Regions from separate parts of the Streptomyces sp. NPDC045967 genome, predicted to be linked through region 2. Evidence: riboswitches for the same ligand, from Rfam matches in the RefSeq annotation. Region 2 holds a riboswitch; the other holds the start of a gene.
The links. A riboswitch is a leader RNA that binds a small molecule or an ion and turns the genes downstream of it on or off. The one in region 2 is predicted to bind glycine.

Region 1 (15,316 bases), on a different contig from region 2:
TGCCGTTCGCGTGGTAGGGCAGCGAGCGGCGGCGGTGCAGGATCAGCTGGTTCGGCTCGTCGAAGGCGATCTCGTGGACATCGCCTATCTCCGCCCCCAGCAGGCGCAGCCGGCCGCTCTTGCGGATGCGCTCCACCTCCTCGTCCGCGCCCTCCACGTCGACCGTGCGCGGCGAGTGTCCCTCCAGCCCCAGCAGCACCGCCTTGGGGGTGCCGTGGCCGTGGCCGGTCGCGCCGAGGGATCCGAACAGCTCCGCGCGGACGGACGCGGTCTGCGCGAGGACGCCGTCCTTCTTCAGACGGGTCACGAACATGCGTGCCGCGCGCATCGGGCCGACCGTGTGGGAGGAGGACGGGCCGATGCCGATGGAGAAGAGGTCGAAGACGGAGATGGCCACTGGCGGACTCCCTTGTCTGCTCGTGGGGTGGGAGGGGGAGGCGGATCGTGCCGGGTGGGTGCGTTGTGCGGATTTTGTCCGACAGGTGAGCTTAACGCGGCGACGTGAACGGCTCGGCCGCCGGACGGATCGGGAGGGGTACGGGCGCGTGTACGGGATCAAGGTGCGCCCGGGGCATGGGAAGGGCCCGGCCCCGTACGAGACGAGGCCGGGCCCCCAAGCCGCCGCTAGAGCGACGGGTACAGCGGGAACTTCGCGGCGAGCGCGGAGACGCGGGCCTTGAGCGACTCGCTGTCGTACGCCGGCTTCAGCGCGGCCGCGATGATCTCCGCGACCTCGGTGAAGTCCTCGGCGCCGAAACCGCGGGTGGCGAGCGCCGGCGTACCGATGCGCAGACCCGAGGTGACCATCGGCGGGCGCGGGTCGTTCGGGATGGCGTTCCGGTTGACCGTGATGCCGATCTCGTGGAGCCGGTCCTCGGCCTGCTGGCCGTCGAGCTCCGAGTTGCGCAGGTCGACCAGGACCAGGTGGACATCCGTACCGCCGGAGAGGACGGACACGCCGACCTCGGTGACGTCCGGCTGCACCAGGCGCTCGGCGATGATCTTCGCGCCCTCGAGGGTGCGCACCTGGCGCTCCTTGAAGTCCTCCGAGGCCGCGACCTTGAAGGAGACCGCCTTGGCGGCGATCACGTGCTCCAGCGGGCCGCCCTGCTGACCGGGGAAGACCGCGGAGTTGATCTTCTTGGCCAGCTCCTGCGTCGACAGGATGACACCGCCGCGCGGACCGCCGAGGGTCTTGTGCGTGGTGGTGGTGACGACGTGGGCGTGCGGCACCGGGTTCGGGTGCAACCCCGCGGCGACCAGGCCCGCGAAGTGCGCCATGTCGACCATCAGGTACGCGCCGACCTCGTCCGCGATGCGGCGGAAGGCGGCGAAGTCCAGCTGGCGCGGGTAGGCGGACCAGCCCGCGACGATCAGCTGCGGCTTGGACTCCTTGGCGAGGCGCTCGACCTCGGCCATGTCGACCTGGCCCGACTCGTCGACGTGGTAGGGGACCACGTTGTAGAGCTTGCCGGAGAAGTTGATCTTCATGCCGTGGGTCAGGTGACCGCCGTGGGCCAGGTTCAGGCCCATGATCGTGTCGCCCGGCTTCAGGAGCGCGAACATCGCGGCGGCGTTCGCCTGCGCACCGGAGTGCGGCTGGACGTTCGCGGCCTCGGCGCCGAACAGCGCCTTGATGCGGTCGATCGCGATCTGCTCGACCACGTCGACGTGCTCGCAGCCGCCGTAGTAGCGGCGGCCGGGGTAGCCCTCGGCGTACTTGTTGGTCAGGACCGAGCCCTGGGCCTCCATGACGGCGACCGGAGCGAAGTTCTCCGACGCGATCATCTCCAGGGTGGACTGCTGGCGCGCGAGCTCGGCGTCGACGGCGGCGGCGACGTCGGGGTCGAGTTCGTGGAGAGGGGTGTTCAGTACGGACATCAGGATCCCCTGGGTCAGTTGCCGGCGGTGAGCTTGGCGTACTCGTCGGCGGAGAGCAGGTCGCCCGGCTCCTCCGCGACGCGCACCTTGAACAGCCAGCCGCCCTCGAACGGGTCCGTGTTCACGAGCGCCGGGTTGTCGACGACGTCCTGGTTGGACTCGACGACCTCGCCGGAGACGGGGGAGTACAGGTCGCTGACCGACTTGGTCGACTCCAGCTCGCCGCAGGTCTCGCCCGCGGTCACCGTGTCGCCGACCTCGGGAAGCTGGGCGTAGACGACGTCACCGAGCGCGTTGGCCGCGAACTCCGTGATGCCGACCGTCGCGACGCCGCCCTCGGCGTCCGACAGCCACTCGTGCTCCTTGCTGTAACGCAGCTGCTGGGGGTTGCTCATGACCTGATTCTCCTGGATGCGGGGGAGTGGATACGAACAGCGGTCTCGGCCGTTGAGACGGCCGGTGGTGCGGTGACGGCGTACGGGGCTACTTCTGCCGCTTGTAGAAGGGCAGGGCCACGACCTCGTACGGCTCATGCGTACCGCGAATGTCCACGCCGACACCGGAGGTGCCGGGCGCGGCGTGCGCCGCGTCGACGTACGCCATGGCGATCGGCTTGCCCAGCGTGGGCGACGGAGCGCCCGAGGTGACCTCGCCGACGACCTCGCCGCCGACGACGACGGAGAAGCCGGCGCGCGGGACGCGGCGGCCCTCGGCGACCAGGCCGACCAGCTTGCGCGGCGGGTTCGTGCCGGCGCGCTCGGCGGCGGCCTCCAGCGCGGCGCGGCCGACGAAGTCCCCCTCCTTCTCGAACTTCACGACCCGGCCGAGCCCCGCGTCGAAGGGGGTGAGCGAGGTGGTCAGCTCGTGCCCGTACAGCGGCATGCCCGCCTCCAGGCGCAGCGTGTCGCGGCAGGACAGGCCGGCCGGGACCAGGCCGGCGCCCTCGCCCGCCTTGGTCAGCGCCTGCCACAGCTCCACGGCGTGCTCGGGGGCGACGAACAGCTCGAAGCCGTCCTCACCGGTGTAGCCCGTCCGGGCGATGAGCGCCGGCACCCCGGCCACCGTGCCCGGCAGGCCCGCGTAGTACTTGAGCCCGTCGAGGTCGGCGTCGGTGAGCGAGGAGAGGATGCCGGGGGACTGCGGACCCTGCACGGCGATCAGCGCGTAGGCGTCGCGGTCGTCGCGGACCTCGGTGTCGAAGCCGGCGGCGCGCTCGGTCAGCGCGTCCAGGACGACCTGGGCGTTGGAGGCGTTGGCCACGACCATGAACTCGGTCTCGCCGAGACGGTAGACGATCAGGTCGTCGAGGATCCCGCCGTCCTCCTGGCAGATGTGCGTGTAGCGGGCGCGGCCGACGCCGACGGTGGAGATGTTGCCGACCAGCGCGTAGTCCAGCGCCTTGACGGCTTCCGGGCCGGTCAGGGTGATCTCGCCCATGTGGGAGAGGTCGAAGAGGCCGGCCCGGGTGCGGACGGCGTGGTGCTCGTCGCGCTCGCTGCCGTACCGCAGGGGCATGTCCCAGCCCGCGAAGTCGGTCATGGTCGCACCGAGCGAGCGGTGCAGCGCATCGAGTGCGGTCAGGCGGGGGGCGTTGCTCATGGGTGTGGCTCCCGGGTCCCAGGGCATGACATGACGAGGAAGGTCCTCCCCATCTGTCATCGGAACCTGAGAGGTTCGCCGAGAGTTCCCTCCGCAGGCGGGGGAGATCGGCTTGCACCTTGGGTGGAGCCGCCCGTCGGACGGCCCGCTTTTCAGATCTGCCTCATCCACGCGGTACGGGGCCTGAGAGATTCAAGGGAGGTTCTTGCTCCTTCGGCGCCCGGGCACGGCCTTGCGGCGTGCCGGGACTCTCCCGCGCGGATTCAAGCGGCCGGTATGCAGTTGGTCCAGATGGCGCACATCATTGCACGCCACCGCCGTGATCGGGGGTGGGGCCCCGGAAGTGACCCGCGGGGCACGGGGCGGGGCGCGGGCCGGAACGGAACCGGGGGTGCCGGATTACCGTCTCTTTACACTCAGGGGGAAAGGGTCCCGGTGACCCGATGCGGGGGAGGCGAACACTGTGCGGAGATTCGGAGTGGTGGCGGCCGCGGGGATCGTGGACGCGGTGCCGACGCAGCGCGGCGGCCCGGCCGCCTGCGCGGGAACGGACGCCGGCCGGGTACGGGACCTGCGGGGGACCGGGGCGCGGGGGGCGCGCCGGCTCTCCTTCGCCGAGGGCGACCTCGTCGTGGTGTCCGGCCTGCCGGGCGGCGGCAAGAGCACGCTGATCAAGAGGGCGGCCGAGGGCGCCGCGATCGACTCCCAGGACACCCGCGAGCGCTGGGAGCGGAGCATGCCGGCCGCCCTGCCGTACGCGGCGTACCGGCCGCTGGTGCGGGCCGCGCACTACTGGGGGCTGTGGCGGGCCCTGCGCTCCGGCGCCTCGGTGGTCGTGCACGACTGCGGTACGCAGGCCTGGGTCCGCGGCCTGCTCGCGGCGGTGGCGCGCCGCCGCGGCCGGGCGCTGCACCTGGTGCTCCTCGACAGCAGCCCGCAGGAGGCGCTGTCCGGGCAGGCGGCGCGCGGGCGCCGCGTCTCGGCCTACGCCTTCGCCCGCCACCGCGGCGCCGTGGCGCGGCTCCTGCGCGAGGCGGAGGCCGGACGCCCGCCGGTCGGCTGCGCCTCGGTCACCCTGCTGGACCGGCCGGCGGCGGCCGCCGTCTCCCACATCGCCTTCCCCTCCTAGCCGCCGGGCCGCATCCAGCCCGTCCGGCGTCCGGGTGGCGGCTCCCCTGGCGGAGCCCGGGGCGGGCCGGGCCGATAACCTCGCCTCGACACGCGCGGACCACAGACGGAGGCAACGGGCACATGGAAGGCAGCGTCAGCGGAAACGGCTGGCCCGGGAACGAGCTGGAGCAGGTGCTCGGCGCCGCGCTCGGGCAGCCCGATGCCGGGGCCCGGATCCTGGAGGTGCTGGGCCGCAGCAAGGTCTGGGTGCCCCTGCCGGGCGGCGGCTCACCGGACGCCGGGAGCCTGGACCTGCCCACCATGGACATCGGCGGCGCGGCATACGTCCCCGTCTACAGTTCCGAGGCCCAGTTCCGCTTCTGCGCCGGCCCCGGCATGGACTTCGCCGTGGCCCCGGCCGTCGAATTCGCGCGCGGCCTGCCCCCGCAGCTCGGCATCGCGCTCAACCCCGAGGGCGCCGTCGGCGTCCCCCTGCCGCCGCCCGCCGTGGCGGAGCTGTGCCGCACCGGGAGGTCCCCGCTCGACGGGCCGGCCACCGGCGGCCGGGTCCGGCTCTACGAGCCCGACTGGCAGGAGGACCCGGTGGACTTCCTGGCCGCCGCCGGCGAGGAGTTCCGCGCCACCGGCGTGGTCGCGGCGGCGCACCGCTGCCTCGCCAGCGTCGAGGGCGGGGAGCCGGAACTGTTCATCGGCGTCCGCCTGGTGGGATGGGAGCCCGAGACGCAGGGCGCCCCGATGGAGGCCCTCGGCCGCGCCCTGGCCCGGGTGCCGGCGCCCTGGCCGGTGCAGTTGATCCTCCTCGACGCCGTGCAGGACCCGGTCACGGACTGGATTCGTGAGCGCGTACGCCCCTTCTACCTTCCGTAGGGCCGCTTAAGCTGGGGTACGCGTGGACGACGGGCGGACGAAGAGGGGTACCGGGTGAGTGCGTCAGGCACGGCCGCGGCCGGGCAGGTCGAGCACATGCTGCGCCAGGTGACTCCCGGGCGCTATGAGAGCTACGAGTCACTTCTGCACGCCCTCGCCGAGGGCCGGCTGTGGATGCTGCTGTGGCAGGGGCAGGCGGGCTCCGCCGACGCCCAGTACGGCGGCATGGAGGTGGAGGGCCTCGGCTACGCGCCGTGCGTCACCTCCCCGCAGGAGCTGGCCGCCAGCGGCTGGAACCGGGGATACGAGGTGGTCACCGGGCGGGACGTGGCCCGCGCGCTCTACCCGGACCGGTGGGGCCTGTGGCTCAACCCGCACGCCCAGGGCGGCGGACTGGGCGTCCCGTGGGCCGACCTGCGCCGGGTCGCGACCGGCCTGGACCGGATGCCGGCCGGGCCGCTGCGGCTGTCCGAGCCCTCCCTGGAGCTCCCGCAGTTCTACGGGCTGCTGACGCAGCACGCGCACCGCACCCCGGCCGTCCGGTCGCTGCGCCGCGCCTGGGTGCAGCCCGCGCTGGGCTCCCCGTACCTCGCCGTCGGGCTCGACCTGTACGACGCCTCCGCGCCCGCGCTGGAGTCCGTGCGCGAGATGATGCGGCAGTCGGTCGGCGTGGTTCCCGAGGGCGTCCCGGTGTGCACGGTCGCGCTGGCGGACGAGCACGACCCCGTCGCGATGTGGCTGCGCGCGCAGTCCCGCCCCTTCTACGACCGCGAGGGCCAGGCCCCCGCCTACTGACGGCGCCGTTCCGGCCGCACGCCGACCGGATCCCGCGCATCCGCATACCGAGACATCCTTCTCGAAGGCCGCACCGGCCCCACCGGTGCGGCCTTCGGCATATCCGCCGAATGCACCCAAGATCCGCCCCGGAAAAGGCAGTTGGGCCGGATGTCCGTTCCGCGCCGAACAAGCGGTGTTTCACCGCTCACCAGAGCACGCGGTTCGGATAACGGAAGGTGGCGGTGCAGATCACGGTTGCGCATCACATCCCCGGCAGGTCTGGCGGCAGATTGAGAGGCCGTTGAAGACTCCCCCCACCGAAGGCCGGTCAATCTGACAACCACCAGCCCTTCACGTGCACTTCAGGCGCATTTCGCGCCATTCGCACCACACGCGACGCCGAACGAAACAAGCCGCCACAGCGGCGGGCATGGGCCGGCCACCGTCGGCCGAGAGGGGTCCCCACCACGATGACGGCACCACTGCACGACACCACCGCGGCCGAGCCCGCAGCCGTGGACGCCCCCGGAATCCCCCAGAAGGCGATCGAGGGACGTTCACCCTGGAAGATCGCCTGGCTGCGCCTCAAGCGTGACAAGGTCGCCCTGGCCGGCGGTGTCATCGTGCTCCTGCTGATCCTCGTCGCGATCTTCGCGCCGCTGATCGTCAAGGCGTTCGGCCACCCGCCGGAGGAGCTGCACGAGGACATGCTGGACCCGCTGCTCGGCCTGCCGGCAGGCGACTGGGGCGGGATCAGCGGCGACTTCCTGCTGGGCGTGGAACCGGTCAACGGCCGCGACGTGTTCAGCCGGATCGTCTACGGCGCCCGGATCTCGCTCCTGGTCGCCTTCCTGTCCGCCTTCGTGGCGGTCTCGCTCGGCACCTTCTTCGGCATCATCGCGGGCTACTTCGGCGGCTGGATCGACGCGGCGATCAGCCGGGTGATGGACCTCCTGCTGGCCTTCCCGCAGCTGCTCTTCATCATCGCGCTGATCTCCGTCGTCCCCGGCAAGCTGTGGGGCTTCGAGGGATCGGGCCTGCGCATCGCCGTCCTGGTGCTGGTCATCGGGTTCTTCGGCTGGCCCTACATCGGCCGCATCGTGCGCGGGCAGACCCTGTCCCTGCGCGAGCGCGAGTACGTGGAAGCCGCGCGCAGCCTCGGCGCGGGCCGCATGTACATCCTCTTCCGCGAGCTGCTCCCCAACCTGGTGGCGCCCATCACCGTCTACTCGACGCTGATGATCCCCACCAACGTGCTGACCGAGGCGGCGCTCAGCTTCCTCGGCGTCGGCGTCAAGCCGCCCACGCCGTCCTGGGGGGAGACCCTCTCCACGGCCGTGCGGACCTACGAGGACGATCCGCTCTTCATGATCTTCCCCGGCGTAGCGATCTTCATCACCGTGCTGGCCTTCAACCTCTTCGGCGACGGCGTCCGCGACGCCCTCGACCCGAAGGGCTCCCGCTAGCCGCAGCAGGGCACACCAGGAACCGGCTCCGAGCCGTTCGTTCACCGTAACTACACCGGAGGTTGCGAGCATCGTGACTACCCATCGCACGTCGAAGCGCAGGCTCGCCGCTGGCACGGCCACCGTGCTCGCGGTCATGCTGACCGCGACCGCCTGTGGCGGAAACGACAAGGACGCCAAGGACGACAAGGCCGCGTCCGGCGGCGGTTTCAACGCCGGCATCAACAAGATCGCCAACCCGTCGGACAAGAAGGGCGGCGAGCTCAAGTTCGTCGGCACCCAGGAAGCCGACTCGTGGGACCCGCAGCGCGGTTACTACGGCTTCATGTGGGACTTCTCGCGCTACTACACGCGCCAGCTGGTCAGCTTCAAGCCGGGCCCGGGCCCCGAGAGCACCGAGCTCGTCCCCGACCTCGCGACCGCCAAGGCCGAGATCAGCGACGAGGGCAAGACGTACAAGTACACCCTCAAGGACAACGTGACCTGGGAGGACGGTACGCCCATCACCGCCCAGGACATCAAGTACGGCATCGAGCGCACCTGGGCCCAGGACGTCATCTCCGGCGGCCCGGTCTACCTGCAGGAAGTCCTCGACCCGAAGCTCGAGTACCCGGGCCCGTACAAGGACCCCAGCCCGGACAAGCTCGGCCTCAAGCAGATCGAGACCCCGGACGCGAAGACCATCGTCTTCAAGCTCCCGAAGGCCAACGGCGACTTCGAGCAGATGCTGGCCATGCCGGCGGCGAGCCCGGTGAAGCAGGACAAGGACACGGCGGCCAAGTACGGCCTGCGGCCCTTCTCCAGCGGCCCGTACAAGATCGACTCGTACGAGCCCAACAAGAGCATGAAGCTCTCCCGCAACGAGAACTGGAAGCGCGAGTCGGACACCATCCGCAAGGCGCTGCCGGACACCATCTCGGTCACGTTCATGGCGAACGCGGACGACATGGACAAGCGCCTGATGAACGGCGAGTTCGACCTGGACCTCAACGCGACCGGCATCGGCCAGGCGGCCCGCGCCACCGCGCTGAAGGACCACAAGGGCAACCTGGACAACGGCCAGACCGGCTTCATCCGGTACGCCGTCTTCCCGCAGACCGTCGCGCCGTTCGACAACATCGAGTGCCGCAAGGCCGTCATCTACGCGGCCGACAAGAAGTCCCTGCAGACCGCCCGCGGCGGCCCGCAGGCCGGTGGTGACATCGCCCCCAACATGCTCCCGCTCGGCATCAAGGGCTCCGACGCCAAGTACGACCCGTACGAGGTCCTGAAGAACGACGGCAAGCCGAACGTCGAGAAGGCCAAGGAGGCCCTCAAGGCCTGCGGCAAGGAGTCCGGCTTCAAGACCACCATCGCGGTCCGCAACAACAAGCCGGTCGAGGTCGCCACGGCCGTCTCCCTGCAGAACGCCCTGAAGCAGGTCGGCATCGAGGCCGACGTCGACCAGTTCGACGGCGCCCAGACCTCCGGCATCATCGGTTCGCCGAAGGTGGTCAAGGACAAGGGCTACGGCATCATCATCATGGGCTGGGGCGCCGACTTCCCGACCGGTCAGGGCTTCTCCCAGCCGCTGGTCGACGGCCGCTACATCCGCCAGAGCGGCAACAACAACTTCTCCGAGCTGAACGACCCGGCGATCAACAAGCTCTTCGACGACGCCATCGCGGAGACCGACCCGAACAAGGCCGGCGACATCTACAAGCAGATGAACCAGAAGGTCTCCGAGGCCGCCGTCTACCTGCCCTTCGTCTACGACAAGACGATCACCTGGCGCGGCTCCCGCCTCACCAACGCGTACACCACCGACGCCTACAACGGCCGGTACGACTACGCGTCGCTCGGAGTCATGAAGTAACGGTTCACCCGTCAGGCAGTCAGCCAGGCAGTCCAGTTCCAGTGTTCCAGTGCCACACCCGCTAGGCACGAAGGGCAGGTGATGGCCGCGGTTCCGGCCTGGGGGCGCCCTCCAGAAGAGGGCGCCCCCGGGCCGCAGCCAGGCCGAGCGCAGTGCTTGCATATCTCCTCCGACGGATCTTCGCCGTCATCGTCATGCTGTTGGTCATCTCGCTGGTGACCTTCGGAATCTTCTTCCTCTTCCCGAAGCTGATCGGGACGGATCCGGCGCTGTACTTCGTCGGCAAGCAGTCCGACCCCGCGGCCATCGAGGGCATCCGGCAGAAGATGGGTCTCGACGACCCGATCCTCGTCCAGTTCGGCAAGTTCGTCGTCGGGCTGGTGGCGGGTCGTACGTACGCCAACGGCTCCGACGTCACGCAATGCGCCGCGCCCTGCTTCGGCTACTCCTTCAAGACCGAGCAGGAGGTGTGGCCGCTGCTGCTGGACTGGCTGCCGGTCACCCTGTCGCTCGCCGCCGGCGCCGTCGTGCTCTGGGTCATCGGCGGTGTCGCCACCGGCGTCATCTCCGCCCTCAAGCGCGGTACGGCACTGGACCGGTCGGCCATGGGCATCGCCCTCGCCGGCGTCTCCCTCCCCATCTACTTCACGGGCATGCTGTTCATCGCCTTCTTCTCCGACCAGCTCGGCTGGTTCGGGCGCCCCGAGGCGACGTTCGCCGACGACCCGGGCAAGTGGCTCAACGGCATGGTCCTGCCGTGGGTCTCGCTCGCCTTCCTCTACGCGGCGATGTACGCGAGGCTGACCCGCGCGACCATGCTCGAAGTCCTCAACGAGGACTACATCCGCACCGCCCGGGCCAAGGGCCTGACCGAACCCGTCGTCATCGGCAAGCACGCCATGCGCTCCACGATGACGCCGATCCTGACCGTCCTCGGCCTGGACCTCGGCGCCCTGATGGGCGGCGCGGTGCTCACCGAGTCCACGTTCTCGCTGCACGGCCTCGGCTACAACGCGGTCCGCGCCATCAGCGACCACGACCTGCCGGTCATCCTGGGCATCACCCTGATCTCCGCGTTCTTCGTCGTCGCCGCGAACCTCATCGTGGACCTCCTGTACGCGGTGATCGACCCCCGAGTGAGGCTGTCATGACCGATCTCACCCAGACCGGAGCGCTGAACGAGCCGGTCGGCGGTACGCGGCCCTCCACCGCCTTCCTCGAGGTCCGCGACCTCAAGGTGCACTTCCCGACCGAGGACGGACTGGTCAAGTCGGTCGACGGGCTGTCGTTCACGCTGGAGAAGGGCAAGACCCTCGGCATCGTGGGCGAGTCCGGCTCCGGCAAGTCGGTCACCTCGCTCGGCATCATGGGCCTGCACCGCGTGGGCCAGTACGGCCGCCAGCGGGCCAGGATCTCCGGCGAGATCTGGCTGGACGGCAAGGAACTGCTCTCCGCCGACGAGGACGAGGTGCGCCGGCTGCGCGGCCGGGAGATCGCGATGATCTTCCAGGACCCGCTGTCCGCGATGCACCCGTACTTCACCGTCGGCAAGCAGATCGCCGAGGCCTACCGGGTCCACCACAAGGTCGACAAGAAGGCGGCGCGCGCCCGCGCCGTCGAGCTCCTCGACCGGGTGGGCATCCCCGAGCCGCACAAGCGGGTCGACAGCTACCCGCACGAGTTCTCCGGCGGCATGCGCCAGCGCGCCATGATCGCGATGGCACTCGTCAACAATCCCGAGCTGCTCATCGCGGACGAGCCGACGACCGCCCTGGACGTCACCGTCCAGGCGCAGATCCTCGACCTCATCCGGGACCTGCAGAAGGAGTTCGGCTCGGCGGTCATCATGATCACGCACGACCTGGGCGTGGTCGCCGAGATGGCCGACGAGCTCCTGGTGATGTACGGCGGCCGCTGCGTCGAGCGCGGCACCGCCGAGAAGGTCTTCTACGAGCCGCGGCACCCCTACACCTGGGGCCTGCTCGGCTCGATGCCGCGCATCGACCGCGAGCAGACCGAGCGCCTGATCCCGGTCAAGGGCTCCCCGCCCAGCCTCATCAACATCCCGAGCGGCTGTGCCTTCAACCCCCGCTGCCCGTACGCCGACGTACCCAAGGGCAACGTGACCCGCACGGTGCGGCCGGAGCTGGTCGAGGAGGACGGCAGCCGCCACTGGTCCGCCTGCCACATGTCGCAGGAGGAGCGGACCCGGATCTGGACCGAAGAGATTGCGCCGAAGCTGTGAGCGACATCAAGAAGACGGATCCGCCCGTCATTCCCGAGCAGGCCACGGACTCTCCCGACGCCTCCGCTCCGGCTCCCGAGGTGCTGCTCAAGGTCACCGGCCTGACCAAGCACTTCCCCATCACCAAGGGACTGCTGCGCCGCAAGGCGGGCGCCGTCAAGGCCGTCGACGGCCTCGACTTCGACGTCCGGCGCGGTGAGACCCTCGGTGTCGTCGGCGAGTCCGGCTGCGGCAAGTCGACCATGGGCCGGCTGATCACGCGACTGCTCGAACCGACTGGCGGGAGCGTGGAGTTCGAGGGCAAGGACATCACGCACCTCGGCGTCGCCGGGATGCGGCCGCTGCGCCGCGACATCCAGATGATCTTCCAGGACCCGTACGGCTCGCTGAACCCGCGGCACACGGTGGGCACGATCGTCAGCGCGCCGTTCAAGCTCCAGGGCGTGGCGCCGGAGGGCGGCCTCAAGGCGGAGGTGCAGCGCCTGCTGTCCCTCGTCGGCCTCAACCCCGAGCACTACAACCGCTACCCGCACGAGTTCTCGGGCGGCCAGCGCCAGCGCATCGGCATCGCGCGGGCCCTGGCGCTGAATCCGAAGCTGGTGGTGGCGGACGAGCCCGTCTCGGCGCTCGACGTCTCCATCCAGGCGCAGGTGGTCAACCTGCTGGACGACCTCCAGCAGGAGCTCGGGCTCACCTACGTGATCATCGCGCACGACCTCTCGGTCATCCGTCACGTGTCGGACCGGATCGCGGTGATGTACCTCGGCAAGATCGTCGAGCTGGCGGACAACGCGTCGCTGTACGGGGCCCCGATGCACCCGTACACCACGGCGCTGATGTCGGCGGTGCCGGTGCCCGACCCGCGGCGGCGCGGTGCCAAGAGCGGCCGGATCCTGCTCAAGGGCGACGTGCCGTCGCCGATCTCCCCTCCGAGCGGCTGCCGCTTCCACACGCGGTGCTGGAAGGCGACGCAGATCTGCGCCACGCAGGAGCCGCCGCTGCTGGCCCTGAAGACGGGCCACCAGGTGGCCTGCCACCACCCGGAGAACGCCCCCGACCAGGCGCCGGGCGACCGGCCCCTGCCGGGCGCGGCCGACGCGGTGGCCACGGTTTCGGAGTAGCGGCCGAAAGCGGGGGCGGGGCTGGACCTCCATCCAGCCCCGCCCGCGCGACCAGCCCCGCCCGCGTGCCGTCGCGGCCGCCCCGACCCCGGCCTCCGGTCCGGCCCGCCCCGGACTCCGGCCGCAGCCCCGCCCCCCTTGGCTCCGGCCCCCGCCCGTACCGCCCGGTGGCCGGGCCCCGGCCGGCCGGGGGAGCGGCGCGGGTGACAATGAGCTGGTGCTCCACGATCTCTTCCCGCCCGGGGTCCAGCATGCGCTGGACCTCGCCGGCATCTTCGTCTTCGCCACCGCGGGCGCCCTGCTCGCGGTCCGCAAGAACTTCGACGTCTTCGGCATCGCCGTCCTCGCCCTGGTCACGTCCCTCGGCGGCGGCCTCTTCCGCGACCTCGTCATCGGCGCGGTCCCACCGGCCGCCTTCGGCGAGCTCAGCTTCTTCGTGACCCCGCTGATCGCGGCCGCGCTCGTCTTCTTCCTGCACCCCGAGGTCCAGCGGATCAACCGCGCCATCAACGTCTTCGACGCGGCCGGACTCGCCCTCTTCTGCGTGACGGGCACGACCAAGGCGTACGAGTTCGGCCTCGGCCTCACGGCGTCCGCCGCCCTGGGACTGGCCACGGCCGTCGGCGGCGGCGTCCTGCGCGACGTCCTCGCCAACGAGGTGCCCTCACTGCTGCGCGACCGCGAGATGTACGCCGTGCCGGCCGTCGTCGGAGCCGCGATGGTCGCCGTCTTCATCGGGCTGGACTTCCTCAACGCCCTGACCACCGGCCTCGCGATCGTCACCACGTTCGTCCTGCGCCTGCTCGCCATGCGCTACCACTGGCGCGCGCCGCTGGCCTGGAACCGCCGCTCCTCGGTGGCCGAGGAGCCGTAACAAAAGAAAGCTACCGCTTAGTAGGGAGCGGGTGTACCGTCGGTTGCATGTCACACGCAGCTGCCCAGGCAACCATCGGCGACAGCGAGTTCGACCGCGACACCACCGTCACCGCGCGCGCGGGCGAGCCCGGGGTGTACGACGCGGAGCTCTCCGCCGGTTGGACGATCATCAGCGCCGTCAACGGCGGATACCTGCTGGCCCTCGTCGGCCGGGCCCTGTCGGCGGCCCTGCCGCACCCGGACCCCTTCACCGTCTCCGCGCACTACCTGACTTCCTCCGTGCCCGGCCCCGCCGTGATCCGCACGCAGGTCGTACGCGTCGGCCGCACCCTCTCCACCGGTCAGGCCTCGCTGTTCCAGTACGACGAGAGCGGCGCCGAGGTCGAGCGCATCCGCGTCCTCGCCTCCTACGGCGACCTCGCCGCCCTGCCCGACGACGTGCGCACCACGGCGCTGCCGCCCGGCATGCCGGCGTACGAGGACTGCGTCGGCCCCGAGGCCGGCCCGGCGCCGATTCCCGGGAGCTCCGCCATCGTCGACCGGCTGCGGCTGCGGCTGGATCCCGCCACCGCGGGGTGGGCGCTGGGCGCACCCTCGGGCAAGGGCGAGATGCGGGCCTGGTTCGAGCTGGCCGACGGCCGCGACGCCGACCCGCTGTCCATGCTCCTGGCGGTGGACGCGCTGCCGCCGACCTCCTTCGACCTCGGCCTGATGGGCTGGACCCCGACCGTGGAGCTCACCACCCACGTCCGGCGCCGGCCGGCCCCCGGCCCGCTGCGGATCTCCATCACCACCCGCAACCTGGCGCACGGCTTCCTCGAGGAGGACGCCGAGGTCTGGGACTCGACCGGGCACCTGGTCGCCCAGTCCCGGCAGCTCGCCCGGGCGCCCCGTACCTGACGGGCGGCGCCCCGCACCCGCCGGCCGGGGCCCGGTACCCGGCGGGCGGCGCCGGGGCGGCCCCGCGGGCTCGTAGAATCGGGGGATCATGGCCTACCTCGACCACGCCGCCACCACCCCGATGCTGCCGGAGGCCGCCGCGGCGATGTCCGCGCAGTTCGCCGCCACGGGGAACGCGTCCTCCCTGCACGCCGCCGGCCGCCGGGCGCGCCGCACCGTCGAGGAGGCCCGCGAGGCCCTCGCCGACGCGATCGGCGCCCGCCCCAGCGAGGTGGTCTTCACCGCCGGCGGCACGGAGGCCGACAACCTCGCCGTCAAGGGCCTGTACTGGGCCCGCCGGGACGCCGACCCGGCCAGAACCAGGGTCCTGGCCAGCCCCGTCGAGCACCACGCCGTGCTCGACGCCGTCCACTGGCTCGCCGAGCACGAGGGCGCCCGGGTCGAATACCTGCCCGTGGACCGCTACGGGCGCGTGCACGCGGAAGCCTTCCGTGAGGCGGTCGAGCGCGACCCCTCCGACGTGGCCCTGGCCACCGTCATGTGGGCGAACAACGAGATCGGCACCGTCATGCCGGTGCGCGAGCTGGCCGCCATCGCC
Region 2 (15,316 bases):
ACGCCTCCATGTCGCTGCTGACGCACGTGATGGACCACGGTCTCGACGAGGGCTACGCGCAGGCCGCGGCCCGTCGTGAGGCGGAGGGTACGGCGGGCCTGCCGCGCACGCTGAAGGCCAAACTGGCGCTCGCCGCCGGACTCGTGCTCGCCGCCATGGTCGTCACGCTGGGCGCCGCGCAGGCGCGGGTGGCCGCGCCGGTGCTGGTCAAGGAGCGGCACGAGCTGATCGACCGGGTGGAGCGCGCCGATGAGCGCGCGAACGCCCTGGAGCGGGACATCGAGCGGCTCCGGACGGACGTCGCGGAGCGCCAGCGGGCGGCGCTGAAGCAGCCCGGGGGCGGTCAGGGCGAGCTCGTCGCGCTGCTGTCGGGTGCCACGGAGGTGCGCGGTCCCGGGATCAAGCTCGTCGTGGACGACGCGAAGGGCGCGTCGTCGGGCGGCGGGGACGGGCCGCGGGAGAGCGCCGGCTTCTCGGACACCGGCCGGGTCCGGGACCGGGACATGCAGAAGATCGTCAACGGGCTGTGGCAGTCGGGGGCGGAGGCCGTCTCCATCAACGGCCAGCGGCTGACCGCGCTCTCGGCGATCAGGGCGGCCGGTGACGCGATACTGGTCGACAACAGGCCGCTGGTGCCGCCGTACGAGGTGCTGGCGGTCGGCGACAAGAAGCGGCTGGGTGCGGCTTTCCAGGAGTCGCCGGACGGCCAGTACCTGCACGTGCTGCAGGAGAGCTACGGCATCCGCTCCACGCTGTCCGCCGCCGACGAGGTGCGGTTGCCGGCGGCGTCGAGCCTGACCGTACGTACAGCCACAGCAGAGCAGCAGAAGGGTGCATCGTGATCGCGGTACTGGGCCTCTTGGCCGGAGTGGTGGTCGGGCTTCTGGTCCGGCCCGAAGTACCGGCCGTGGTGGAGCCTTATCTGCCGATCGCCGTGGTGGCGGCGCTGGACGCGGTGTTCGGGGGTCTGCGGGCGATGCTGGACGGCATCTTCGTGGACAAGGTCTTCGTGGTGTCGTTCCTCTCGAACGTGGTCGTGGCGGCGCTGATCGTCTTCCTCGGCGACAAGCTGGGTGTCGGCTCGCAGCTGTCCACGGGCGTGGTCGTGGTCCTCGGCATCCGCATCTTCTCCAACGCCGCGGCCATCCGCCGGCACGTGTTCCGGGCGTGAGGCCGATGAGTACGCATGGCACTCCGCCCGAGGAGCCGAACGGTCCGCAGCAGCCTCTGCAGCAGGGGACGGAAGCCGGGGCGGAAGCCGCGGAGGAGGCGCCCGAGCAGACGGGCCGGCAGCGGCTCGCGGCCGGGCTGTGGCCGCCGCGGGTGAGCCGGGCCCAATTGATCGTCGCCCTGCTGCTGTTCGTCCTGGGGCTCGGGCTGGCCATCCAGGTGCGCTCGACCAGCGACTCCAGTGCCCTGCGCGGGGCCCGCCAGGAGGACCTCGTACGGATCCTCGACGAGCTGGACGGGCGGACCAAGCGCCTGGAGGAGGAGAAGCAGCGGCTGGAGGACCAGCGCAAGGAACTGGAGAGCAGTTCCAACCAGGCGGAAGAGGCGCGCAAGCAGACCGTGGAGAAGGAGCGCCAACTCGGCATCCTGGCCGGTACGGTGGCAGCCCAGGGGCCCGGTATCACACTGAGGATCACCGATCCCAAGGGCCAGGTGCGGTCCGATCAGTTGCTGGACACGCTTCAGGAACTGCGGGCGGCCGGGGCCGAGGCGATCCAGATCAACGGGGTGCGTGTGGTGGCGGGCTCGTACTTCTCGGACGAGAACGGCGGCGTCGGCATCGACGGAACGAAGATCACACAACCGTACGAGTTCAAGGTGATCGGCAAGCCGCAGGATCTGGAGCCCGCGCTCAACATCCCCGGCGGTGTCGTCCAGACGTTGGAGAAGGAACAGGCCACGGTCCTCGTCACACGGCCGACGAAGATCATTGTGGATGCCTTGCGGGCTGTGAAGCAGCCTGACTACGCTCGGTCGTCATCGTGAGGACGCGGAGCGGGGAGTGGACCGGCTCACGCGGGCGGACGCCTGCGGGGGGTCGACGCACCGAAGTCGCGGTGCGTGGTGGAAACTGTCTGGTGGTTACGGACGTTGTGAGAATGTCCGGGTCGGCAGGTGTGTGCATGCGGAGTTCGTCCTGCCCCACGGGCGGGTCTGTTTCGGTCAAGGGGAATCGCCCGTGAAGTTGTTTGAGAAGTTGTTCGGCAAGAAGAACCGCGAGGAAAGCGGGCCGGCACGCCACCGTGCCGGTCAGGGTGATGCGGAAGGGCAGGGCGACCGGCCGCTCTTCCGTGACGAGGTCGCGGGCGGGGGTGACATTCCGGGCGGGCACGGCGCGTCGTCTGTTGACCCCGCTGGTACCGGACGCATAGGTTTCGGTGAACCATCAACCTCAAGTACGGGTGGAGGGTTTGCGCCCGACCCGTATGCCACCAACGCCTCCGCGGGGCAGCCGCGGCGCGAGGAGCCGTCCATGTCGGCCGAGCAGGTTTGCAGCAGGTGCGGACACCGCAGCGATGCGGCCAGCCGGTTCTGCTCCAACTGCGGCGCGCCGCTGCGGGCGGGTCTGACGCCGGAGCGCGCCTCGGAGACCACCTCCACCATCTCGATCTCGGGCCTGGAGGCCTACGAGGCCGAGGTGTCGGGACAACAGCACGTGTCGTCCTCGCTGTCCCCCGAGGCCCAGGCCGCGGTGGAAGCGCTGCCGCCCGGCTCCGCCCTGCTGATCGTGCGGCGCGGTCCCAACTCCGGCAGCCGCTTCCTGCTGGACGGCGAGCTGACCACGGCGGGCCGGCACCCGCAAAGCGACATCTTCCTGGACGACGTCACCGTGTCCCGGCGCCATGTCGAGTTCCGCAGGAGCCAGGACGGCGGTTTCACCGTCTCCGATGTCGGCAGCCTCAACGGCACGTATGTCAACCGGGAGCCGATCGACTCCGTCGCGCTGAACAACGGCGACGAAGTGCAGATCGGCAAGTACCGGCTGGTCTTCTACGCGAGCCTGCGGAGCGTCTGACCCCCTCCCCGGACCGCGTCCGGGGAGACCAAGAGGGAAGGTCCCATGCTGCGCACCCCGACGGGCGGCGCCGGAAACGGCGCCGCCGGCTCGGCCGGGCGGCTGGTGAGCATCGGCACGGTGCTCACCACGCTGCGTGACGAGTTCCCCGATGTCACCATCTCGAAGATCCGGTTCCTGGAGGCTGAGGGGCTCGTCGAGCCCAGACGCACCCCCTCCGGTTACCGCAAGTTCAGCACCGAGGACGTGGAGCGGCTCGCCCGCGTCCTGCGGTTGCAGCGCGACCACTATCTGCCGCTGAAGGTCATCCGCGAGCAGCTCGACGCGCTGGCCCGCGGTGAGCGGATCCGCATTCCGGCGCCCACGGCGCACGGGGAGTCCGTCGATCCGGCGGGATCTGCGGCCCTCTGCGCAGACGCCGGTCCGCAGGGGCCCACGGTGGCCCGGGTGGGCCGCGCGGAGCTGATCGCGGCCGCCGGGGTGGACGAGGTCCGGCTGGTCGAGTGGGAGTCCTACGGCCTGCTGGCGGAGGCGCCGGGAGGCGGCTTCGACGCCGAGGCGGTCACGGTCGCCCGGCTGGTGGCCGACCTGGGGCGGTTCGGGCTGGAGCCCCGGCACCTGCGGGCCGTGAAGGCCGCCGCGGACCGGGAGGCCGGTCTCGTGGAGCAGGTCGTGGCACCCTTGCGGCGGCACCGCAACCCTCAGACCCGGGCCCATGCGGAGACCACCACGAAGGAGCTCGCGGGGCTGTGCGTACGGCTCCACGAGGCCCTGGTACAGACCGCGCTCGGGGTCCGGCTGCCCTGAGGGAGGGGCCCCGACTACCCAAACCTGCCGGGCAGGTCCTAGGGTTGCTGTGTGAACGAGCTCGACGTTGTGGGTGTCCGGGTGGAAATGCCCTCCAACCAACCGATCGTGCTCCTGCGTGAAGTGGGAGGCGACCGGTACCTCCCCATCTGGATCGGTCCTGGGGAGGCTACCGCCATTGCCTTCGCGCAGCAGGGGATGGCCCCTGCCCGCCCGCTGACGCACGACCTGTTCAAGGACGTGCTGGAGGCGGTCGGCGAGGAGCTCACCGAGGTCCGGATCACGGATCTGCGGGAGGGCGTCTTCTACGCGGAGCTCGTCTTCGCCAGCGGGGTGGAGGTGAGCGCGCGGCCCTCCGATGCCATAGCGCTGGCCCTGCGCACGGGGACGCCGATCTACGGCAGTGACGGCGTGCTCGACGACGCCGGGATCGCGATTCCGGACGAGCAGGAGGACGAGGTGGAGAAGTTCCGCGAGTTCCTGGACCAGATCTCGCCCGAGGATTTCGGTACCGGCCCCCAGTGACGCGGCGCCCGCGTCCGCCGTGTCATCCACCGGGGACTGTCAGCCCATTCGAGTAGCCTTTCCCCGCAAAGGGATACGGGAAACCACTCTCAGGGTGATTATCACTCGGCGTGCCGAGTGTGGCGATCGTTGACGCACCCCGGGTGACTGCCTACCTTCGAGGTGGGCAGGCAAGGACGGAGGGTCGGCGTGAGGATCACGGGCGACGGTACGACCGGGGGCATCCCCGTACGGAGTGACGGTGGACCGTACCCCCTGCACGGCAACGCGGCCGGTTCCGCGCGCCGTCAGCCGGAGTCGACGCCGGTCGGACCGGTCGGCGGTGACCCGGCGCCCGAACAGGTCGGCTACCGCGGGCCGACGGCGTGCGCCGCGGCCGGCATCACCTACCGGCAGCTCGACTACTGGGCGCGGACGGGCCTGGTGGAGCCGAGCGTGCGCCCGGCCTACGGCTCGGGGACCCAGCGGCTGTACAGCTTCCGCGACGTCGTCGTCCTGAAGATCGTCAAGCGCTTCCTGGACACCGGGGTGGCCCTGCAGAACATCCGCACGGCCGTACAGCACCTGCGTGACCGGGGCTTCTGCGACCTCGAGCGGATGACGCTGATGAGTGACGGCGCCACCGTGTACGAGTGCACTTCGCCGGACCAGGTCGTGAGCCTGCTCCAGGGCGGGCAGGGCGTCTTCGGCATCGCCGTGGGGGTGGTGTGGCGCGACGTGGAGAACGCGCTGTCCCAGCTGCACGGGGAGCGGGTGGACACCGGGGAGACGCTCGTCCGGCACAACCCGACGGACGAGCTGGCCGCGCGGCGCAACCGGGCCGGGTGAACCGGGCCGCGGGATTGTCAGTCCCGTAGGGCAGCATCGGGCACGTGAGAGCCGCCCCGACCATCCTGCACCTGGACATGGACGCCTTCTACGCGTCCGTGGAGCAGGCGTCGAAGCCCAGCCTGCGCGGCAAGGCCGTCATCGTCGGCGGGCTCGGGCCGCGCGGGGTCGTCGCCACCGCTTCGTACGAGGCGCGGCGGTTCGGGGTGCATTCGGCGATGCCGATGGCCCAGGCGCGCCGGCTCTGCCCGAACGGCGCCTACCTGATCCCGCGTTTCACGCTCTACCGGCAGGTCAGCGATGTGGTGATGGCGTTGCTGCGGGAGCTGTCGCCGCTGGTCGAGCCGCTCTCGCTGGACGAGGCCTTCGTGGACCTGGAGGCGGGCGGCACCGCCTTCGACGCGCTCGCCGCCCGGGCCACCGGAGAGCGGCTGCGGGCGGACATCAGGGCCGCGACGGGGCTGAGCGGATCGGTCGGGCTGGCCGGCTCGAAGATGCTGGCCAAGGTGGCCTCGGAGGAGGCCAAGCCGGCGGGGCTGCTGCTGATCGAGCCGGGCACCGAGCGCGAGCTCCTCGCTCCGATGCCGGTGCGGACCCTGCCCGGGGTCGGGCCGGCCACCGGTGAACACCTGCGCCGGGCCGGCATCACCACGGTGGGGGACCTGGCGGAGGCCGGCGAGGACGAGCTGGTGCGGATGCTCGGGCGTTCCCACGGGGTGGGGCTGTACCGGATGGCCCAGGGGATCGACGACCGGCCGGTGGTGGCGGAGCGCGACGCCAAGTCGGTGTCGGTGGAGGACACCTTCGACATCGACCTGCATGACCGGGTGCGGATCAGGACCGAGGTGCAGCGGCTCGCGGACCGGTGCGTGCAGCGGCTGCGCGGATCCGGGCACTCCGGGCGCACGATCGTCCTGAAGGTGCGCCGCTACGACTTCTCGACGCTGACCCGGTCCGAGACGCTGCGCGGGCCCACGGACGACCCCGCGGTCGTGCGCGAGGCCGCGGCGCGGCTGCTGGAGGGCGTGGACACCACGGGCGGCGTCCGGCTGCTCGGCGTGGGCGTGACCGGGCTTGCCGACTACACGCAGGAGGACCTGTTCGCCCAGTCGCTGGCGGTCGGGCCGCAGGGCGAGTCGGGGGAGGCCGGCGGGGCCGGTGGGACCGGTGCGATCGACGGGGCCGGTGGGTCGGGCGCGGCAGCTGGGGCCGGAGGGTCGGGCGGGGCCGCTGCCGGGGGCCTGGAGGGCTCGGCGGGCGGGGCGGGCGCGGAGCCGCCCCCCGGCCCCGAGGCCGCTCCCGAGCGGCGCTGGGCGGCCGGGAGCGACGTGCGGCACGCGGTGCACGGGCCCGGGTGGGTGCAGGGCAGCGGAGTCGGGCGGGTGACCGTTCGGTTCGAGCGGCCCGGCTCGGAGCCGGGTCGGGTACGGACCTTCCGGGTGGACGACCCCGAGCTGGAGCCGTCCGATCCGCTTCCGCTGGTGGGGGAGGAGCCGCAGTCCGGGCCCCGCGCGCCGTCCTGACCGGACGCCTCAGCCCTCGTCGCCGGCCAGGTGCCCGAAATCGTGCCGGAAGTCACTCGGCAGCGTCACGTCCAGGCCGTAGTGGTGGTAGAGCTGCAGCTCCTGTTCGGGGGAGAGGTGGCGGCCGACCCCGAAGTCGGGGGCGTCCTTGATCAGGGAACGGTCGAAGGGCACCCGAAGGGTGTCACCGACCAGCTCGCTCGGCTCCAGGGGGACGAACGCGTCCCGGCTGAACAGGCCGGTCCGTACGGCCGCCCACTCGGGTACGCCCGTGGCGTCGTCGAGGTAGACCTCGTCGACGGTGCCGATCTTGGTGCCGTTGCGGTCGAACGCCTTGCGGCCGATCAGGCTGCGCGGATCGATGTCGGTCTGCACGGTCCCTCCACATCGTCGCAACTCCTCCGTAAGCACTACAGAAGTGCATAACGGGACGGGAGGCCACTCGGGGAGTGCCCCGGATCCTCGCTGGTAGGCTGGGTGGTGGCTGTCGACCCTGTGCGGGAGAGTCCTCCGAATGAACGAGACGGAGGCGCCGAAGGAGCAAATCCTCCCCGGAATCTCTCAGGCATACGTACCGCACGGACGAGGCCACTCTGGAAAGCAGGGGCGGGTACCGGGCGCGCAGTGCCGGTCCCTCTCCTCACCGACGGTGAAAACCGGACCCCTCGGGCGACCTCCGCGGATCCGGTGAAGCTCTCAGGTTGAGATGACAGAGGGGGAGGCCGTCCGGGTGCCCGCGCCGTGGTGCCCCTCGCAGGTCATACGACCAGGAGGCCTCCGTACATGACCGCCAACCGCATTCCGCTCTCCCAGCTGGAGCGAGGCATCCCCTTCGAGCAGCGCCACATCGGCCCGGATGCCGAGGCGCAGGCGAAGATGCTCGCCCATGTGGGCTACGGCTCCCTGGACGAACTGACCGCAGCCGCGGTACCGGATGTCATCAAGACCGCCGAAGCGCTCGACCTGCCCGAGGCGCGCACCGAGGCCGAGGTGCTCGCCGAGCTGCGCGCACTCGCCGACCGCAACCAGGTCCTGACCTCGATGATCGGCCTCGGCTACTACGGGACCTTCACGCCGCCGGTGATCCTGCGGAACGTGATGGAGAACCCGGCCTGGTACACCGCCTACACGCCGTATCAGCCCGAGATCTCGCAGGGCCGCCTCGAAGCGCTGCTGAACTTCCAGACGGTCGTCGCCGACCTGACCGGCCTGCCGACCTCCGGAGCCTCGCTGCTCGACGAGGGCACCGCGGCGGCCGAGGCCATGTCGCTCGCGCGCCGCGTGGGCAAGGTCAAGGACGGCGTCTTCCTGATCGACGCCGACGCGCTGCCGCAGACCATCGCCGTGATCGAGACCCGCGCCGAGCCCACGGGCGTCGAGGTCGTCGTCGCGGACCTGTCGGACGGAATCCCGGCCGAGATCGCCGAGCGCGGCGTCTTCGGCGTGCTGCTCCAGTACCCCGGCGCCTCCGGTGCCGTGCGCGAGATCAAGCCGCTGATCGACCAGGCGCACGAGCTCGGCGCCATCGTCACCGTCTCGGCGGACCTGCTCGCGCTGACCCTGCTGACCTCCCCGGGCGAGCTGGGCGCCGACATCGCCGTCGGCACCACCCAGCGCTTCGGCGTCCCGATGGGCTTCGGCGGACCGCACGCGGGCTACATGGCCGTCCAGGCCAAGCACGCGCGCTCGCTGCCGGGCCGCCTCGTCGGCGTCTCCGTCGACGCGGACGGGAACAAGGCCTACCGCCTGGCGCTGCAGACGCGCGAGCAGCACATCCGCCGCGAGAAGGCGACCAGCAACATCTGCACCGCCCAGGTGCTCCTGGCCGTCATGGCCGCCATGTACGCCGTCTACCACGGTCCGGACGGGCTGCGCACGATCGCCCGCCGCACCCACCGCTACGCCGCGCTGCTCGCCGCGGGCCTGCGGGCCGGCGGGGTCGAGATCGTGCACGGCGCGTACTTCGACACGATCACGGCCCGGATCCCGGGCCGCGCCGCCGAGGTCGTCGCCGCCGCCCGCGAGGGCGGGGTCAACCTCTACTCGGCCGACGCCGACCACGTCTCCGTCGCCTGCGACGAGACCACCCTGCGCGCCGACATCGAGGCCGTCTGGGCCGCCTTCGGGGTCACGGCCGACATCGAGGCGCTCGACGCGGCCACGGCCGACACCCTGCCCGAGGGCCTGCTGCGCTCGGACGCCTACCTGACCCACCCCGTCTTCCACCAGCACCGCTCCGAGACCGCGATGCTGCGCTACCTGCGCAAGCTGTCGGACAAGGACTACGCGCTGGACCGCGGCATGATCCCGCTGGGCTCCTGCACCATGAAGCTCAACGCGACCACCGAGATGGAGCCGGTCACCTGGCCCGAGTTCGGCCAGCTGCACCCCTTCGCCCCGGCGGAGCAGGCGGAGGGCTACCTCACGCTCATCAACGAGCTGGAGGAACGTCTCTGCGAGGTCACCGGCTACGACAAGGTCTCCATCCAGCCCAACGCCGGCTCCCAGGGTGAACTGGCCGGGCTGCTCGCCGTACGCGCCTACCACCGCGCGAACGGCGACGAGCAGCGCACCGTCTGCCTGATCCCCTCCTCCGCGCACGGCACGAACGCGGCCAGTGCCGTGATGGCGGGCATGAAGGTCGTCGTCGTCAAGACCGCCGACGACGGTGAGGTGGACGCGGACGACCTGCGCGCCAAGATCGAGCAGTACCGCGACGAGCTCGCCGTGCTGATGATCACCTACCCCTCCACGCACGGTGTGTTCGAGGAGCACGTCGCCGACATCTGCGCCCAGGTGCACGAGGCCGGCGGCCAGGTCTACGTGGACGGCGCCAACCTCAACGCCCTGGTGGGCCTGGCGAAGCCGGGTCACTTCGGTGGCGACGTCTCGCACCTGAACCTGCACAAGACCTTCTGCATCCCGCACGGCGGCGGCGGCCCCGGCGTCGGTCCGGTCGGTGTCCGGGCGCACCTCGCCCCCTACCTCCCCAACCACCCGCTGCAGCCGACGGCCGGCCCGGAGACGGGCGTCGGCCCGATCTCGGCCGCCCCGTGGGGCTCGGCCGGCATCCTGCCGATCTCCTGGTCGTACGTGCGCCTCATGGGCGGCGAGGGCCTCAAGCGCGCCACGCAGGTGGCGGTGCTCGGCGCCAACTACATCGCCAAGCGCCTGGAGCCGCACTACCCGGTGCTGTACACCGGCCCGGGCAACCTGGTCGCGCACGAGTGCATCATCGACCTGCGTCCGCTGTCGAAGACGACGGGCGTGAGCGTGGACGACATCGCCAAGCGCCTGATCGACTACGGCTTCCACGCGCCGACGATGTCCTTCCCCGTGGCCGGCACGCTGATGATCGAGCCGACCGAGTCCGAGGACCTCGCCGAGATCGACCGCTTCTGCGACGCGATGATCGCCATCCGCGGCGAGATCGACCGGGTCGCGGCCGGCGAATGGCCGGCGGACGACAACCCGCTGGCCAACTCCCCGCACACGGCGGCGGCGCTGGGCGGCGAGTGGAACCACCCGTACACCCGCGACGAGGCCGTCTTCCCCGGCGGAGTGACGGCCGCGGAGAAGTACTGGCCGCCGGTGCGCCGCATCGACGGCGCGTTCGGCGACCGGAACCTGGTGTGCTCCTGCCCGCCGCTGGACGAGTACGACAACTGACATGAGTGAGGGGCCGGTCCGGGAGAACTCCCGGATCGGCCCCTTCGTCGTTGCCGCCGCCGGTCCGCCGCGTTCGGCCCGCTAGGCGGCCCTCATCACCTGGGCCGCCGCGAGCGGGCGGTGCGGGGCGATGATCTGGCCGTCCGGCAGCAGCTCACCGGTGTCCTCGAAGAGCAGGACGCCGTTGCACAGCAGGCTCCAGCCCTGTTCCGGGTGGTTGGCCACCGGGAGCGCGGCCTCCCGGTCGGCGGATTCGGCTGTCGGGCAGGCTGGCTGGTGCTGGCACATGGATGCGTTCTTTCGCTGCGGTGTGGTCTGCGTGCTACGGCTCGATGCGTCGTTCATGGCCGTCCCCCTGGGTCATCCCCGCACCTGCGGGGAGCTTGTCCTCAGTCTTCCCCCACGACAGCCGCTTCGCAGGTATTTCGCGCCAGCTGTCCTCACAGATTGATGACGCATCACTCGTGCGGGCGGTTCACGCCAACTCCCCCGTCCTTTCGGATGGTTCGCCGGTGGTCCGAGCGGGCTAGGCCGAATGGGCCACTCGGGCCACCGGATCGCTCACGCCGCCCGGCCCCTCACGCCGCCGGCGCCGCCAACGTGGGCGGGACGGGCGCCGCCGCGGGGGTCAGCCGGTGGGTCAGGACGGGCAGCAGCTCGGAGACCGGGTGGGGCCGGTACGCGGCGATGCCGGGCGGGGCCGGAGCGAGGGGGATCAGCAGGTCCTCGCCCGCCGGCAGGCCCGCGGAGGCGTCCGCGCCCACCGCCCCGTGCAGCCACAGCGTCAGCATGTACAGCTCGGGAACGGACAGCAGCCGCGGCTGGTACGCCGTCCCGAGCGACTCCGCCTGACGCAGGGCGCGTTCGGTGGCCGCCACATAGGGGCCCTCGAAGAAGTGGGAGAAGGCCCAGCCGTCCGGTGTGAGCCGGGTGTCCGCGGCCGCGACGTAGCGGTCGCCGCCGCGGATCAGGAAGCGCCAGCCGATGAGGCGGGTGCGGGGCGGCCTGCCGCAGGACGTCCGGTCCGCGATGTTCAACCGGTCCAGCACGTGTACCGGAAGGGGGAGTTCGGCCGTCACCGGCCCCTGGAGGGCACGCAGGGCGGGAGTGTGTGCCTCGTGGACGGCGGTGGGGGAGCCCAGGGCCGCGAGGACGCTGCGCAGGGCGGGCGCGGGAGCCGGAGGGACATGCAGCGGCATGGTGGGTCGCCTCTCACTTGGGAGACCGGTGGAACGGGGGCAGGTGCGGACGGCGCTGTCGCATTCTGGGGCCAGAGGGGGGCTGAGGGGCAATGGCCGCGCGCCAACTCTCTGCCTCGTTTGCGGAGTTTATACGACATGTGTTCACGCGGTGTTTCGGCTAGCTGTCCTGCCTATTGCAGGCAAGGCGCTTACCGGTCCCGCTGGCATGGGATTCATGCCGGGTCGGCGCGAACGTGCCTCCCTGACCTCGGAGGTTACCGGAAAGGGGCTCGGCTGGAAAGCGCCGGTTAACGTGAACGGGCAAAGTCGACGCGGAATTTGCGCAAACCCGCTTGCCAGGTGAATGTGCCAAAACGCCCGTCGGCCAAACCGGCGCGCGCTCCTCGCCGCACACGCCCCCGCCGCATTATGGATCACGCTGCCGGGGCATCATCGACCGTACATGCGCGCTGGGTGCCACCGGGCCAGGCGCACTCGAGGAGGGAAGCTTCGATGGGGGAGAAGGTCGTGGCAGGCGGGTTCGACCTGTCCGATCGGCAGCGGTATCGAAGGAAGCTTCACGAGTGCTTGGAGGGGTTGGAGCGACTTCTGGCGGAGAAGAGGTTCGATCGTCCCAGGAACATGATGGGACTGGAGATAGAGCTGAATCTGGCGGGCGCCGACGGTTTGCCGCGCATGGTCAATGCCCAGGTGCTGGAGCGGATTGCCAGCTCCGATTTCCAGACCGAACTCGGAATGTTCAACCTGGAGGTGAACGTCCTTCCGCACCGCCTCGGCGGCCGGGTATTCGACCAGCTCGCGGAGGAACTCAGCACGGGCCTCGGCTACGCGCACCGGCAGGCCGCGGAGATGGACGCCGGGGTGGTGATGATCGGTATTCTGCCGACGATCACACGCGAGGACCTCGTCACCGCCAACCTCTCCGCGGTCGACCGGTACTCCCTGCTCAACGAGCAGATACTGATGATGCGCGGCGAGGACTTCGCCCTGGACATCGACGGGGTCGAGCGGGTGGTCTGGCACACCGGGTCGATCGTGCCGGAAGCCGCCTGCACCTCCGTGCAGCTGCATCTTCAGGTGACCCCGGGGCGGTTCGCGGACGTGTGGAACGCCGCCCAGGCGGTGGTCGCCGCGCAGATCGCCGTGGGCGCCAACTCGCCGTTCCTGTTCGGGCGCGAGCTGTGGCGGGAGTCCCGGCCGCCGCTGTTCACGCAGGCCACCGACACCCGGCCGCCCGAGCTCCAGGCGCAGGGGGTGCGGCCGCGCACCTGGTTCGGGCAGCGCTGGGTGGATTCGGCGTACGAGCTCTTCGCGGAGAACGTGCGCTACTTCCCGGCCCTGCTGCCGATCTGCGATGAGGAGGAGCCGCTGCGGGTGCTGGCCGAGGGCGGGGTGCCCGGGCTGCAGGAGCTGGTCCTGCACAACGGCACCGTCTACCGCTGGAACCGGCCCGTCTACGGCGTCGCCGACGGGGTGCCGCACCTGCGCGTGGAGAACCGGGTGTTGCCGGCCGGGCCCACCGTCGCCGACGTCGTCGCCAACGCCGCCTTCTACTACGGGCTCGTGCGCACCCTCGCCGACGAGCCGCGCCCGGTGTGGACCCGGCTGCCCTTCGCCGAGGCGGAGGCCAACTTCGACGCGGCGTGCCGGTACGGCATCGACGCCCGGTTGCGCTGGCCGCGCCGAGGCCGGGCCGGGGGACTGGCCAGCGTGTCCGCGGTCCGGCTGGTGCTGGACGAACTGCTGCCGATGGCGGCGGCCGGCCTGGACGCGTGGGGGATCGAGCCCGCGGACCGCGACCGCTACCTCGGGATCATCGAGGAGCGCTGCCGGCGCCGGGTGAACGGGGCGACCTGGCAGGTGGACACCTACCACCGGGCGCTCGCCTCCGGCCTGGACCGCGGGGCGGCACTGGCGGCGACGACGCGGCGCTACACCGAGCTGATGCACAAGGGCGACCCCGTGCACACCTGGCCGGTGGGCCCCGGGCGGGAGGCGCCCGCCGGAGGCTGACCCGCCCGGCTCCCGTCGGCGCCTGATCGTGCGTCCCGTGCGTCCCGTGCGGCCCGCACGGGGGTCCCCGGCCGCCCGCCGCTCCCCGAGGGGGCACTATGGGGTGGTCGTATCGGGATGGCGGGACGGGAGCAGGGCGTGCGCGCGGAGCCGGTGGTCCCAGAGCTGGGCGCGGACGGGACGCGGCGTGTCCTGCGGACCGAGACCCTGCTGGTCCTGGCGCTGTCGCTGGGTGCGAGCGGGGTCTCGGCGCTCATCAGCTTCACCGGCTCACTCACCAAGCCCGGTGGGCTCAAGGACCAGGCCGCCACGCTGAACGGTTCGTACGCACCCGGCCGGCCCTGGTTGGACCTGGCCTGGCAACTCTTCGGGATCGCCAGCGCACTGGTCCCGGTCCTGCTGGTCGCGCACCTGCTGACCCGGGAGGGCGCGCCCGGGTTGCGGGTGCTGGGCTTCGACCGCACCCGGCCGGTGTCGGACCTCGCACGGGGCGCCCTCGTCGCGGCCGGGATCGGGAGCGCCGGGCTGGTCTTCTACCTGGGGGCACGGGCCGCCGGGTTCAACCTCACGGTGGTGCCGGAGGCCCTGCCCGACGTGTGGTGGAAGTTCCCCGTGCTGATCCTCTCCGCGGTGCAGAACTCCGTGGTGGAGGAGGTCATCGTGCTCGCCTACCTGCTGCGGCGACTGGATCAGATCGGCTGGTCTCCCCTGGCCGCGCTGCTGGCCAGCTCACTGCTGCGCGGCTCCTACCACCTCTACCAGGGCATCGGCGGCTTCGTCGGCAACGTGGTGATGGGTGTGGTCTTCGTCCTGGCCTACCGCCGCTGGGGCCGGGTGGGCCCCCTCGTCGTCGCGCACGCGCTGCTCGATCTGGTCGCCTTCGGCGGGTACGCGCTGCTCGCCGGCAAGGTGGACTGGCTCCCGACGCCGTAGGCGCCGTGCCGGGCCCGCTCGGCGGGCGGGCACCCGGCCGTCCGCCCGGTCAGGGTGCGGTGAGGAGCTCCCCGTCCATGACGGTCACCGCGTGACCGGTCAGCAGGGTCCGCTCGCCCGCCAGAGTCACCCGTACCAGCCCCCGGCGCGCGCCGCCCTGGAGGCCGGTCAGCTCGGTGCGGCCCAGGCGCCGGGCCCAGAACGGGGCGAGGGCGGTGTGTGCGCTGCCGGTGACCGGGTCCTCGTCGATCCCGAAGGCCGGGAAGAAGCCGCGGGAGACGAAGTCGTACCCGCCGGCGGGGTCCTCGGCCTGGGCGGTGACGATCACCCCGCGCTTGGCGAAGGCCCGCAGGGCGGCGTGGTCCGGTGCCAGTTCGCGGACCGTCCGCTCGTCGGCGAGCTCGATCAGCAGGTCCCCGATGTGGGCGGCGGTGTCGTGCACGGAAAGGATCGGGGCGCCGCCGAGGGCGTGCTGCACGGCGGGCGGGGCCGGGGCCGGGGTGAGCGAGGACGTCGGGAAGTCCAAGGTGACCGCCCCGTCGGGGCCCGTCTCGGCCGTCAGGATGCCGCAGCGGGTGGTGAAGCGGACCAACCCGTCGGCGAGTCCGTTCGCGGCGAGGACGTGCGCCGTGGCGAGGGTGGCGTGCCCGCACATGTCCACTTCGGCGGCCGGGGTGAACCAGCGCAGGGCCCAGTCGGCGTCCGAGCCGGGCGGCAGGGGGTGGGCGAAAGCGGTCTCGGAGAGGTTCACCTCGGCGGCGACCTGCTGCAGCCAGGTGTCCGGCGGGAAC

Region 1: it holds a riboswitch for glycine, as region 2 does, so the genes downstream of both, gcvT (glycine cleavage system aminomethyltransferase GcvT) here and gcvP (aminomethyl-transferring glycine dehydrogenase) in region 2, are expected to answer to the same signal.

What each region holds. Positions count from the first base shown of each region.
Region 1 is NZ_JBWKLE010000003.1:420,799-436,114, forward strand. Features, by position in the region: gene AC07FY_RS08855 (L-serine ammonia-lyase) at 1-397, opposite strand, end outside; gene glyA (serine hydroxymethyltransferase) at 625-1,881, opposite strand; gene gcvH (glycine cleavage system protein GcvH) at 1,896-2,276, opposite strand; gene gcvT (glycine cleavage system aminomethyltransferase GcvT) at 2,365-3,480, opposite strand; glycine riboswitch at 3,643-3,746, opposite strand; gene AC07FY_RS08875 (AAA family ATPase) at 3,944-4,609, shown strand; gene AC07FY_RS08880 (enhanced serine sensitivity protein SseB) at 4,732-5,478, shown strand; gene AC07FY_RS08885 (enhanced serine sensitivity protein SseB C-terminal domain-containing protein) at 5,533-6,273, shown strand; gene AC07FY_RS08890 (ABC transporter permease) at 6,726-7,721, shown strand; gene AC07FY_RS08895 (ABC transporter substrate-binding protein) at 7,795-9,576, shown strand; gene AC07FY_RS08900 (ABC transporter permease) at 9,729-10,727, shown strand; gene AC07FY_RS08905 (ABC transporter ATP-binding protein) at 10,724-11,821, shown strand; gene AC07FY_RS08910 (ABC transporter ATP-binding protein) at 11,827-12,942, shown strand; gene AC07FY_RS08915 (trimeric intracellular cation channel family protein) at 13,160-13,816, shown strand; gene AC07FY_RS08920 (thioesterase family protein) at 13,864-14,718, shown strand; gene AC07FY_RS08925 (cysteine desulfurase family protein) at 14,807-15,316, shown strand, end outside.
Region 2 is NZ_JBWKLE010000019.1:110,480-125,795, reverse strand. Features, by position in the region: gene AC07FY_RS27700 (DUF881 domain-containing protein) at 1-842, shown strand, start outside; gene AC07FY_RS27695 (small basic family protein) at 839-1,171, shown strand; gene AC07FY_RS27690 (DUF881 domain-containing protein) at 1,177-1,995, shown strand; gene AC07FY_RS27685 (FHA domain-containing protein) at 2,081-3,025, shown strand; gene ftsR (transcriptional regulator FtsR) at 3,071-3,832, shown strand; gene AC07FY_RS27675 (bifunctional nuclease family protein) at 3,884-4,357, shown strand; gene AC07FY_RS27670 (MerR family transcriptional regulator) at 4,547-5,185, shown strand; gene AC07FY_RS27665 (DNA polymerase IV) at 5,230-6,708, shown strand; gene AC07FY_RS27660 (PRC-barrel domain-containing protein) at 6,718-7,083, opposite strand; glycine riboswitch at 7,197-7,295, shown strand; gene gcvP (aminomethyl-transferring glycine dehydrogenase) at 7,492-10,377, shown strand; gene AC07FY_RS27650 (DUF5999 family protein) at 10,459-10,665, opposite strand; gene AC07FY_RS27645 (hypothetical protein) at 10,956-11,576, opposite strand; gene AC07FY_RS27640 (glutamate-cysteine ligase family protein) at 12,072-13,592, shown strand; gene AC07FY_RS27635 (CPBP family intramembrane glutamic endopeptidase) at 13,710-14,525, shown strand; gene AC07FY_RS27630 (PhzF family phenazine biosynthesis protein) at 14,575-15,316, opposite strand, start outside.